DNA from 4 places in the Cetobacterium sp. 2G large genome. Region 1 is predicted to be linked to each of the others. Evidence: riboswitches for the same ligand, from Rfam matches in the RefSeq annotation. Region 1 holds a riboswitch; each other region holds the start of a gene.
The links. A riboswitch is a leader RNA that binds a small molecule or an ion and turns the genes downstream of it on or off. The one in region 1 is predicted to bind cobalamin.

Region 1 (3,218 bases):
TATCTTTTAAATTTTCAGCATTATTTTTTTTAGTAATACCTTTTAAAATAAATATATGTTCTTTAATAAATTGAATAACTTTATCATTGATTAATGATAAATCTTCTGTGGGAATAACACCAACTAAATTTGTGAATATTTTACTAACTTTATCAGATGTATCCATACCTAAAGTTTTTAATTTTTTTTGAATATCTAAATAAGAATCTTCTCCTAAATCATTTTTTAGTGGTTCAATTAAAGAGTTAAAAGCAGATATATTGCTTTGGTAGAAATTTAAAACTTCAGCTTCAATAGTTTTTTCTTCGCTTTCAAAAGTACTATAACTTTTTTCACACTCTTCTATGAAGTTTGATAAACTTTTTCTGAAAAAGTATTTTAATTCAAAAGATGTTATAGGATGAAAACTATGTTTACTTTCTAATAAAGTTGTTTCAAGATGTATGTTACATTTTTTATCATTTATCTCAGTAAGGTGTAAATTTGTTTCAATTTTAAATTTATCACCTTCTGTTAATATAAAATCCAATCCTTTATTTGCTTGAGGTTTTTTTAAATATAATTTATGAGTTGTATTTCCAAACGTTACATCTAAAAGAAATGCCTCATCATTAACAGCAGCATTAACTTTTGTATTTAAAATATCTTTTACTTTAAGATCTTCATAAGATTTATTTGAATTTTTTGCTCCAACTAACCATTTTTTAAGATTTTTAGGATTTAATGCAAAAATCTCTGCAAACATAGGAGGAACATTAATAATTTTGTCCTCTACAATAAGAGGTTGTTTATTTGTTTTAACATCGTTCATATTTAATCACTCCCTTATAAAAATTTAATATGTCACATTTAATCTACGAATAAAATTTAATTTTCTTTTTTATTATTGTAGTTTTATTAAAATTATTTTTAAAATTAATTTCTATAAAATAGCAAACATTTGTAGTTTAATTTTTAAACATAAACTTTTAAAAAAGGTTGACTTGTGCATAATCATTATGTATAATTATGATAAATATGTATATTATTTATGGTTCAATAATTTGATTAAAAGGAAAGTTGAGTGAAAATCTCACACGGTCCCGCCACTGTAAGGAGGACGAAATTAGACTAGCCACTGTAGTTTTTATGGGAAGGCCTAAGAGTAGGATGAATCTGAGTCAGGATATCTGCCATGAATATAAAAGAAAATATAAAATCTGCGGTGAACAGATTTGTATTTAGAACTGTCAATTTCAATTCTAATTAGCAATATTCTATTCATTTTCGCATTTTTTATATTTCCGCTAAACTTCACAAATTTAGGAGAAATGATATTATGAAACATAAGAACATAATGGTTGTTGGGACGTCTTCAGGAGCAGGGAAGAGTATAACAGTTACAGGCTTATGTAGAGCATTTTTTAAAGATGGATACACAGTTTCACCTTTTAAATCTCAAAATATGGCACTGAACTCTTATATAACAAAAGATGGACATGAGATGGGGCGAGCACAAGCTCTTCAGGCGATGGCATGTGAGATAGAAGCTCACTATACAATGAATCCTATTTTATTAAAACCCACAGGGGATAGAAGGATTCAAGTGATTGTCAATGGAAAATCTATCGGAAATATGGGAGGACTTGAATACGGAGATTATAAATCAAAGTTAAAAAAAGATATAATTCAAGCTTATAATACGATTAAAGATGAAAATCAAATATGTGTTATAGAGGGAGCAGGAAGCCCTGTAGAATTAAATATAAAGCAAGACGATATAGTAAACATGGGATTAGCTGAAATGGTTGATGCTCCTGTTATTTTAGTTGCAGATATTGATAGAGGTGGAGTTTTTGCATCAATTTATGGAACAATATCTCTTATGGAACCAGAAGAGAGAGCTAGAGTAAAAGGTGTAATTATAAATAAGTTTAGAGGAAATGTTGATATATTAAAACCAGGATTAGAAAAAATAGAGGAACTGACAGGAGTTCCAATTTTAGGAGTTATGCCATACTTTGAACTAGACATAGAGGATGAGGATGGGGTAACAGAAAAATTTAATAAGATTAAATCAAAAACTGCAGATATAACAGTTTCGGTTATAAAATTAAAGCATATATCAAATTTTACAGACATTGATGCTTTACTAGCAAATAAGGATGTAAATGTTAATTATGTAACATCATTTCATGAATTAGGAAATGAAGACCTGATAATTATACCTGGATCTAAAAATACAATAGATGATTTAAAAGATATAAAAGAGAAAGGAATCGCACAAGAGATTATAAAAATGTCTAGAAAAGGAACTCCTATTATTGGCATATGTGGAGGATTTCAAATTTTAGGGGAAAAAGTGTTAGATCCTTATGGAATAGAGGGAGATATAAAAGAACTTCCAGGACTAGGACTTTTAGACATAGAAACTACAATGGAAAAAGAGAAGGTAACAACACAGTATACAGGATTATTAAAAGGAGAAACTGGGTTATTAAAAGGATTAGGAGATATTCAAGTTAAAGGTTATGAGATTCACCAAGGAGTAACAGAGGGGAAAGAAAAATCTATAACTTTAGATAATAGATTAGTAGCCACAGTAAAGGACAATATTTTCGGAACATACTTACATGGAATTTTTGATAATAGAGAGTTTACTGATTTTATTTTAAATAATATAAGAGAGAAGAAAGGACTGGAAAAGAAAAATAGCACAATGACATTTGATGAATATAGACTTCAAGAGTTGGATAAGTTAGAAAAAATATTCAGAGAAAATGTGGACATGAAAGCTATTTATAAGATTTTGGAGGAGAACTAATGAGCATCATTTTAAAAATATGGATAGCTTATTTGTTAGATTTAATTTTAGGGGATCCATATTGGTTTCCACATCCAGTTAGATTTATAGGAAAATATATAACTTTTATTGAAAATAAAATCTATTCATTAAAAAATAAAAAAGTATGGGGAGGAGTATTAGCTTTTACAGTAATACTTTCAACAGTAGTATTGTCATATTACATAGCTAGGACATCTGAATTTTTAGAAATTTTCTTTCTATACACAACTTTGGCAACGAAAAGTTTAGGTGCTGAAGGGATTAAAGTTTATAAAATTTTAAAAAGTGGAGATTTACAAAAGGCACAAAAAGAGCTTTCTTATTTGGTTAGTAGAGATACGGGTGAGATGGACGAAATACAAGTTGTAAGAAGTACAATGGAGACTATAGCTGA
Region 2 (3,218 bases), on a different contig from region 1:
TCTATTTTTATTAAATTCATCGTTTTTATTTACTCCATAGAAAATTTCATTTTCTGTTTCTATATAGAATACTGATGTTGAGATATATGTATTCCCTACAAAATCCTTTACTCCAATTTCATAAGTTTCTGTTTTTTGAGGATTAAATTCTCCTGCCCAAGCATTTATTTCATCTGTATTAGGTGCTCTAAATCCTTTGGTATAACTTACATATGTAGATCCCGAATCAGAATATAAATAGCTTCCTGTCAGTTCTATTGCATCTTCTTTAAACTTTCTTGTTACAAATCTATCTCCCTTGTATTCAATATTTTGTCTTCTGTATCCTTGAGTAAATCTAAACTTCTCTATTGTAGAACTATTTATTATAAATCCACCTAAAGAGTTTTTTTCAGATTTTCCATTTCCATAAGCAAAATCTCTTGTCTCTCCCTGATAAATGTCTCCACCAAATACAACATAATTCTCATCTAAATATGAATATTTAAGTTGTGGCTTTAAATATTTAACTTCTGTCTTGTAATTACTTCCATTTGAAGAGTAGTTTTCATGAGCATATCTTCCTAATAGTTTAAATTCTAAATCAGAATTTATATTATATAAGTAATCTCCTACAAAATTATTTTTCTCTGTTTTTCCATCAATTCTCCAAGCATTTGGATTAGATTGTGTTCTGTCTTCATTAACTTCATCTTTAGTCAATGCTCCCGGAGCTTTAAAATCATTTTTAGAATAATTATATTTAAATTTTAACTCTCCATCATTAAGTTTATATCTACTTCTAAATCCAAAACTTTGTAAATCATCTTTAGAATAATCCCTATATCCATCTTTTTCTTTTTTCAAATAATCTACTTCAACTAAAAGCTTTTCTCCTATTTTAGTTCCATATGTAATTTGCTGTTTTTTTAATCCATAAGATCCTATTTCACTATTTAAGCTTCCATAATTTTTTTTATTTTCAGGTGCTTTTGTCACTATATTTATTGTTCCTCCAACTGCTCCATCTCCGTATAAAACTGAGCCTCCAGAAGGTATTACTTCAATTCTCTCTATATTATCTACTGGAATATTGCTTGTTTGATATCCTGATAAATCAATCGAATTAATTGGCGCTCCATCAACTAATACTATAACATTTGACTTTGCTGTAGGCCCTTGACCTCTTATATCAAAAGCGGCATCTGCTCCACCCATCTCTTTTACAATAACACTTGATACTAATTTTAAAGCTTCTGCTACTGTTTTCGCTCCCCTTTGCGTTATCTCTTCTCCTGTTAATACAGTTATATTTTTAGGTATATCTGCTATTGTTGTCTCTGTATTTTCACTCGTTATAACACTTTCTTCTAATTTCACAACCTTGTCTTGTCCCATTGATAAACTAGATGCAAGAATCAGTCCTGCAATATAAAATCTTTTTTTCATTTAATTTAATCCTCCCATTCTGTCACTCGCAGTTTATTTTTATGGCAGGTATCCTGACTCAACTTCATCCTCCAATAGCCCTTCCCAGTTTCCCAGTGGTTTATCTATTTTTGTCCATTTTACAGTGGCGTGACCGTTTAAGCTTTTCACTTAATTCCCTTTTAATTTATAAAAACCATAACGTCTTATTATACTATAATCACTTCATTTTTAAAAGTTTTAAACAATAAGTGAACAAAATATATTTTAAATTAACCTTGATTTATTTATATTTTTTAAGTACAATTTAGATAAAAAATTTTTTAAGGAGAGTTTATGAAAAATATTATCCCAGGTTATTTTTATATTTTTGACACTCCATTTGGTTTACTTAAAATTGAAGAATTAAATAATGAAATTATTAAAATTGAACTTAACAAACCTACTTCAAATAGAACTTTTAAGCTTACAAAACTTTTAGAAGAATCCTTTAAAGAGATTGATGAATTTCTAAAAGGCAAGAGAAAAAAATTTACATTTAAAATAAATCCTATTGGAACAGAGTTTCAAAAATCTGTTTGGAAAGCATTGCTTAATATTCCTTATGGAGAAGTTAAAACTTATAAAGATATTGCAATTGCTATTGGCAATCCTAAGGCATGTAGAGCCGTTGGATTAGCAAACAATAAAAATCCCATCCCCATAGTTATTCCTTGTCATAGAGTAATTGGTTCCAATGGTAAACTAACTGGATATGCCTATGGATTATCTATAAAATCCCATTTACTTAATTTAGAAAAAGGTGCAAAATAATTTCGCACCTTTTTTTAGGCTTCAACTACATTTTTAAAAACTACTTTCTCTACTATGTAAACTGTTATTAGATTAGTAAAAAATCCTGGTAATAACTCATACATATAACTATCTAATCCTAAAACTTTCCACATTAAAAATACAAACATTCCTACTAAAATCCCTGATAAAACACTTTTGCTATTTACATTTTTAAAATAAAGTACCGATATTATTGCTGGTCCAAATATTGTCCCAAAACCTCCCCAAGCATAAGCTACCAATGATAGTACTTTAGCATTTTGATTTAATGCAAATAGTAATGCTAATAAAGCTATTACAACAACACATAGTCTTCCAACCCACATTATCTCTTTGTCAGAAACATCTTTTTTCATATATTTATAAAAGTCTTCTGTTAAAGTAGTTGATGAAACTAACAATTGTGAATCTATCGTTGACATTATTGCTGATAATATTGCAGCTAATAAAATTCCTGCTACCCAAGGATTAAACAACTCTTTTATCATATAGATAAATATTTTTTCTGCATCTCCTCCTAACTCTGCAACATTTTTAAAAAGTGGTATTCCTAAAAGTCCAATTGCTATTGCTCCAATTAAAGAGATAATTACCCATATCATAGCTATTCTTCTAGATTTTTTTAATTCTTTTACATCACTTATACTCATAAATCTAACTAAAATATGAGGTTGTCCAAAATATCCTAGTCCCCAAGCTAAAGAAGACAATATTCCTAATATTCCTATATTCTCTCCATTTTGTTTAAATATATTAAATGAAATTCCTTTCAACTCAATTCCTTGTCTAACTGTCTCAATATCTCCAATTTTATAATATGCTGCTAACGGAACCGCTATTATAGCTAAAAACATTAGCCCTCCTTGAAAAAAATCTGTCCAACACGAAGCTAAATATCCACCCATAAATGTATACACGACTATTGTTACTGTACCAATTATTACTGCAACTTTGTAATCAATTCCAAGTATTGATTC
Region 3 (3,218 bases), on a different contig from region 1:
TATATTGGAAAAAATGGATTGGAATTACATCCGTACACAATTAGAAAAGATGCTTTACCAAACTATGTAGACAATATAGATGAGATGTTTGAAATCATATTTAACCAAACTAATTCTACAGGGGTATTTACAGATTTTCCAGATTTAGGAGTTCAGTTTATAGCAAATCAAAATAAATAAATATAAAATGAGGGATAATTATGACTGGGATAGGATTGACAGAGATATTATTTAGATTGACAGTTTCTTCAATATTTGGAGGTTGTATAGGATTAGAAAGAGAGTTAAAAAATAAATCAGCAGGATTTGTAACCTTAATATTGGTATGTTTAGGAGCTACAACGATTGCCCTTTTACAAGAGGAGCTGTTAATAAGGCAAATAAATTTAATATCCTCCCAACCTAACCTCATAGAAAGTTATAAATTAGATATTACAAGACTATCAGCTCAAGTTGTAACAGGAGTGGGATTTATAGGGGGAGGAGCAATAGTTTATTCAAATGATAAGGTTTCAGGAATAACAACAGCAGCTACTTTATGGATAACAGCAGCAATTGGATTAGCAATTGGATATGGATTTGTATTTTTATCTATAGCAGCTTTTTTAATTGTTGTTATAACTTTAATAGTAATGAAAATACTAGAAAGAAAAGTTATAACCATGGTAAGAAATAAAAAAGCAACTAAAAGTAATTTAACAAAAGAGGAGCAAAAATGAAAGATTATAAAGGATACTTATTTGATATAGACGGAACAATAGTTTTAGGGGATGTTCTAATACCAGGAGCTAAAGAAAAAATTGAGGAATTACGAAAATGTGGAAAGAAAATAGGGTTTTATACGAATAATTCCTCTAAAAATCCAAAGAGCTATATCGAAAAATTTACAAAACTGGGAATAGAAGCTGAATTGAAAGAGATAATAACTGCTGGAGGAGTATTAGCAGATTATTTAAAAAATAGTTGTAAAGATAAAAAAATATTTATGGTGGGGACAAAGGATTATAAAAATTATTGTAAAGATTTAGAGATTCAAATATTTGATGAAAATGATGAGTTTGATTTTTCTGAAATTGATATAGTTGTGGTAACACTTGATTCTGAATTAAACTATAAAAAGTTAGAGATTGCTTGTAAACTTCTACATAGAAATGTAGAATATTTAGCAGCAAATGAAGATTTAGTTTATCCTGTGGAGGATGGAGTATTTTTACCAGACTGTAGAGCTATTTGCAATATAATTGAGTTATGTACAAAAAAAATTCCTAAATATTTTGGAAAGCCTAAAAAAGCTATGCTTGATTATGCACTAAGAAATTTAAATTTACTAAAAGATGAAGTAGTAATAGTAGGGGATAGATTATATACTGATATCGCTTCAGGATATATTAATGACTGTGACACAATATTAGTTTTAACAGGAGAAGCTAAAAGGGATAGTAAAAGTGTTTATAATCCAACTTATATATTAGATAGTATAGCTGATATATAAGAAGCTATTTTTAATTTTAAGAATTGACAAATAATTTAAAATGAGATATAAAATTATTATAAAACTAAATAAAAGTTTTTGGGTGCTTAGGCATAACAAGGAAGTAGGTGTAAATCCTACACAGCCTCCGCTACTGTAATGAGGATGAAACTATAAAACCACTGGAATAAAATCTGGGAAGGATAGGAGTAAAGTGATTCTAAGTCAGGAGACTTACCTAAAAACTACACAAAATTGTTAGGAGTGGACAAGTGTGTAAAAAAATCTAAAGGATTATATATCCAGTAGATTTTTTTGTCTTCTTCTCTACGTTCAAGGGAGTGAGAAAGATGAGTAAAGATTTAAAATGGGATTATAATAAGTTTAGAGAATTTGATAAGTTTATACATACTTTTAAAACTTATCAAGATTTGTCAAAGTTTTTAGAAGAAAATTTATCAGCTATGAGTGGGAAGCAGGAGTTTTTATATCATATTGTAAAGATGACACCTCAAGAACAGCTATTGTTATTTTATTTAAAAAAGTATAAAGGAATAAAAAATTTAGAAACTTTTTATAAAGAATATATAAAGTTTTGCCAAGAATATTATTACTCTTTAAACAAGGATTTATTTGAAGTAGACCCATGGAAAAGGCAAGCTGTATATCATATAAATAGAAAAAATAGATTTTTAGATAGCTTAAAAAAAGTTAAAAATAGTTTAAATATATCATATAATAAAAGTTTAAATTAATTTGTAAAATATAAATAAAATTTTTATTGTTAGACGCTAGAACTTTAAATTTTAGCGTCTTTTATTTTTTAAATTTTGAAAATTTATAGTAGTTACTTTTTTGTAACTAATTTACAGAAAATAAATAATATTGTATTCTGAGCATATGAAATAAGAATATGAAAAGGAGTACTATTATGAAAATATGTAATATTTTAAATGCTAAATCTTATGATGCTATTATAATTGGGTTTGGAAAAGGTGGAAAAACTCTTGCGGGATTTTTAGGAAAAATAGGGAAAAAAGTTGCTTTAATTGAAAAAGATAAAAATATGTATGGTGGAACTTGTATAAACGTAGGATGCATTCCTACAAAAATTCTTGTTGAAGAATCTCAAAAAATTGAAAAGAATTTTAAAAAAGCTATTGAAAGAAAAAACACACTAATTTCCGATTTAAGAGGGGCTAATTATAATAAGTTAGATTCTTTTAAAAATGTAGATATTTATACAGGAATAGGTTCTTTTGAAACTGAGTATTTGATAAGTGTTACAAATGGAGAAGATAAAACTATATTAAAAGGTGAGCAAATATTTATAAATACAGGAGCAAAGACGATTATTCCTAAAATAGAGGGATTAGAAAAAACTAGGAATATCTACACGAGTACATCTATTATGGAGTTAGATATATTACCTTCTAAATTAGCAATTATTGGTGGTGGATATATAGGACTAGAATTTGCATCAATTTTTAATAACTTTGGTTCACAAGTAACTGTTTTTGAAGGTGGAGATAATATTCTTTTAAGAGAAGAGCCCGAGATTAGGGAAGAAGTTAAAAAAGATTTTCAAAATAGAGGAATTGAGATATTAACAAAAAGTAATATTATAAAAGTAGATAACTTTTTCAAAAATAAAGTGGAAGTTTTATTTAATAAAAATGATAAAAGTCACTCTTTAATATTTGATGGAATTTTAATAGCTGTGGGAAGAGAACCAAATATTGATGAT
Region 4 (3,218 bases), on a different contig from region 1:
TTTAAATCAAAAATATCTCCAAACATCAATATATCGTCATATATATCCTCAATTTTAGATGTATCTTGAGATTTTGTAAACACAACTTTTACACCATTTTCTTTTAGTTCCTCTACTGTTCCTAAATTTTTAGGAGTTGCTATAGATTTCCATCCTGTTAAAAGGTTAGGATTTAAAGCATAAAATTGCTCTTTAGTTGGAGCTCCTTTTGATAAAACTGGTATCTTATCATATTTCTCCTTTAATTCTGGAAGTATTTCATCATCTAAATAGGCTGTTCCTAAAATCTGATTTTCTGCTCCTATAGCTAATAAAATTTCTGTTGTAAACTGTGATGTTGAAACTGCCCTTACATTCTCTTTAGAAAAACTTAAAGTAGTTATCAGTAAAAATAGTAACAATATTTTCTTCATAATTTCTCCTTTTAATAAAAAGCGGAAGAGTTAAACTCTTCCAATTAATGAGAAGCTTTTCTTCCTTTAGCATACTCAGCTTTTTTTACTAGTATATCCTCTGGTTGAGAATTCTCTAATTTTTTAGCTCTCTCTATAAAAATATTTTGAATAGATTCAATTTCACCTAAACCTCTTAAATTTACCTCTACTTCAAATCCATTCTCTTCCAATGATTCTTTCCAATCTTCAGCTATATCATTTTTAGCATGATCTCCAGCTACAAACATAAGAGGCATTAACGTAACTTTTCTTTTATTATCTCTTTTTAACTCTCTTACTACATTATCTAGCCCTGGATATCCTTCTACCGTTCCTATGTATATCGGTTTTTCTAAGTCTTTTGTAACATAAGCTAACATTGGATAAGCTGACAATGCAGGATGCTCTGTGCCATGCCCTATCATCACAACTCCTTCATCCTCTTTTAAAACTCCAACTTCTTTTTCTATTACTTCAATTAACTTAAAATAATCATCTACTTCTGTTAATAATGGAGTTCCAACTCTTATATCTTCAAATTTATCAGAAAACATATCCACTTCTCTTTTTAAAGCTTCCATTTCAGTTCCATTTATTATATATGTTGGTTGAATAATTACATGTTGATATCCTTGCTCTACTAGTTTTTCTAAAATTTGAGTGGTATTTAAATTTTCAATACCTCTTTTTGAAAGTATTCTATTTATAATTCTTGATGTATAAACCTGAAAAAAATCTAATTTATCAAACTCATTTTTTAATTTTTTATTTATTATATCTATTGTTTTTTCTCTTGTGTCTTCATGTGTCGTTCCAAAATGTGCTGCTACAATCGCGCCCTTTTCCATAGTTTTGTAAAAGTTCATCATTAATCTCCCTGTATTATTTTTCTTTATTTTTATTTTAAATTAAAATTTCTCACCAATAAAAAAAACCTCCCTTTTGAAAATACTAAAAGAGAAGTGTAAAAACCTTTACCTTCTCTGTCCTCGCAGAATTCTAAATAATGGCAGGTCTCCTGACTTAGATTCATCCTACTCACAGCCCTTCCCAAGGTTTATATCCTCAGTGGTATTACTGTTTTCATCCTCTATACAGTGGCGGGACCGTTTGAGATTTTCACTCAATTCCCTTTTAATCAAGTTGAACCATTACATTTTTATCTAATTAATATTAACACTTTATCGTACAAATTTCAATCAAATTATCTAAAATTTATAACATTATCATCTATTATTTATATTATTTATATCATGAAGTATTGACTTTTAGGTATAAAAAAAGTTACTATTAATTTAGAAATAAATGTATTTTAAGGAGAACTTTTTATGAAAAAAACATCTTTTGGAACTCTTATTTACTATTTAAAAAAGGAAAATAAGCTTCTTCTTCTATTTTTAGGTGTGAGATTAGCTATGACTGCTATTGATGTTTACTCACCACTTTTAATTAAAAATTTAATAGATGATGCTCTTCCATCTAAAAATATTGATTTATTGTTAAAATTTTCTATTATACTAATTATTCTTTATATTTTGCGTCTATTTTTTGCCGTTAATTCTCAAGCAAACGGAAAATTAATGGGAAGTAAAATAAAACAAAGTATGAGAAATGATCTATTAAAAAAACTTTTAAATCAACCTAGTGAGTTTTTTAAAAAAAATCAAAGTGGTGATTTAATTTCTAGAGTTATTAATGACTTAGATAGTGTTTCCACTCTTTGTCATAGAGGATTAGAGGATTTTATATTTTCAGTTATAACTATTATTGCTTCTATCTTTATAATGATAGATTTTGATTTAAAACTTTCACTAATTACTTTATTTCCTTTACCACTAACATTAATCTTTGTTTATAAGGAAAATAAAAAAATGAAAGCTGGTCATAGAAGTGTTCGAAAAAATTCAGGTTTATTATCTGCTAATCTTCATGATATTTTGAGAACTATCTCCTTTTTAAAAGATAACTATTTAGAAGGTTATGCTCAAAAAAGATTTCTTGAAAAAAATGATACTCTTTTAGAAAGTGAAAAGAAGAATATGATTCCATCTAGCTTAATTGTTTCAGGAGTAACTTTTTACTCTAATATAACTCAACTTATAATTATTCTTGCTGGAGGTTATTTATACATAAAAGATGGAGTTACAATGGGAATTATCTTATCTTTTTTGCTTTTAGTTGATCGTTTTAGACTTAGAATTATGAGAATGGTTGGACTTGTTGATATCTATCAAAAAGGAATATCTGGAGTTAATAGATTTACTGAAATTATAAATCTTAACAATAGAATGGATGGAGATATACCACTAATAGAACCTATCACTTCAATTGAATTTAAAAATATAGGCTTTTCTTATGATGAGAAATCTATTTTACAAAACTTTAATTTAAAAATAGAAAAAGGAGAAAAAATAGCTCTAGTTGGTGAAAGTGGAATTGGTAAAAGTACTACTGCTTCTCTTTTAAAAAGAGCTTTACTTCCTACAAATGGGGAAATTTTAATTAATAATATTCCATTAAATAAAATAACTTTTAAAACATATTTAGAACGACTTGGAATCGTAGATCAAAGTGATTATATTATAAATGGAAGTTTAATTGATAATATCACTCTTGTAAAAGAAAATTGTACTGAAGAGGAATTAAACTTTGCAATTGAAAAATCATATGTTTATGAAATTTTTGACAAATTTCCTCAAGAGGAAAATACTATAATTGGTGAAGGTGGAGTACATGTAAGCTCTGGACAAAGACAAAAAATTGCTATGGCTAGGTTATTCTTAA

Region 2: another riboswitch for cobalamin. It lies ahead of H5J23_RS09280 (TonB-dependent receptor); the one in region 1 lies ahead of H5J23_RS13565 (cobyric acid synthase).
Region 3: another riboswitch for cobalamin. It lies ahead of H5J23_RS00675 (hypothetical protein); the one in region 1 lies ahead of H5J23_RS13565 (cobyric acid synthase).
Region 4: another riboswitch for cobalamin. It lies ahead of H5J23_RS02435 (sirohydrochlorin cobaltochelatase); the one in region 1 lies ahead of H5J23_RS13565 (cobyric acid synthase).

What each region holds. Positions count from the first base shown of each region.
Region 1 covers NZ_JACHTH010000007.1:629,419-632,636, forward strand. Annotated here, with positions in the region: gene H5J23_RS13560 (hypothetical protein) at 1-811, opposite strand, end outside; cobalamin riboswitch at 1,015-1,192, shown strand; gene H5J23_RS13565 (cobyric acid synthase) at 1,319-2,803, shown strand; gene cbiB (adenosylcobinamide-phosphate synthase CbiB) at 2,803-3,218, shown strand, end outside.
Region 2 covers NZ_JACHTH010000005.1:1,359,540-1,362,757, forward strand. Annotated here, with positions in the region: gene H5J23_RS09280 (TonB-dependent receptor) at 1-1,428, opposite strand, end outside; cobalamin riboswitch at 1,454-1,623, opposite strand; gene H5J23_RS09285 (methylated-DNA--[protein]-cysteine S-methyltransferase) at 1,744-2,220, shown strand; gene putP (sodium/proline symporter PutP) at 2,235-3,218, opposite strand, start outside.
Region 3 covers NZ_JACHTH010000002.1:58,151-61,368, reverse strand. Annotated here, with positions in the region: gene glpQ (glycerophosphodiester phosphodiesterase) at 1-180, shown strand, start outside; gene H5J23_RS00685 (MgtC/SapB family protein) at 201-719, shown strand; gene H5J23_RS00680 (HAD-IIA family hydrolase) at 716-1,492, shown strand; cobalamin riboswitch at 1,556-1,728, shown strand; gene H5J23_RS00675 (hypothetical protein) at 1,822-2,226, shown strand; gene H5J23_RS00670 (FAD-dependent oxidoreductase) at 2,403-3,218, shown strand, end outside.
Region 4 covers NZ_JACHTH010000003.1:259,185-262,402, forward strand. Annotated here, with positions in the region: gene H5J23_RS02430 (ABC transporter substrate-binding protein) at 1-413, opposite strand, end outside; gene H5J23_RS02435 (sirohydrochlorin cobaltochelatase) at 458-1,300, opposite strand; cobalamin riboswitch at 1,425-1,602, opposite strand; gene H5J23_RS02440 (ABC transporter ATP-binding protein) at 1,763-3,218, shown strand, end outside.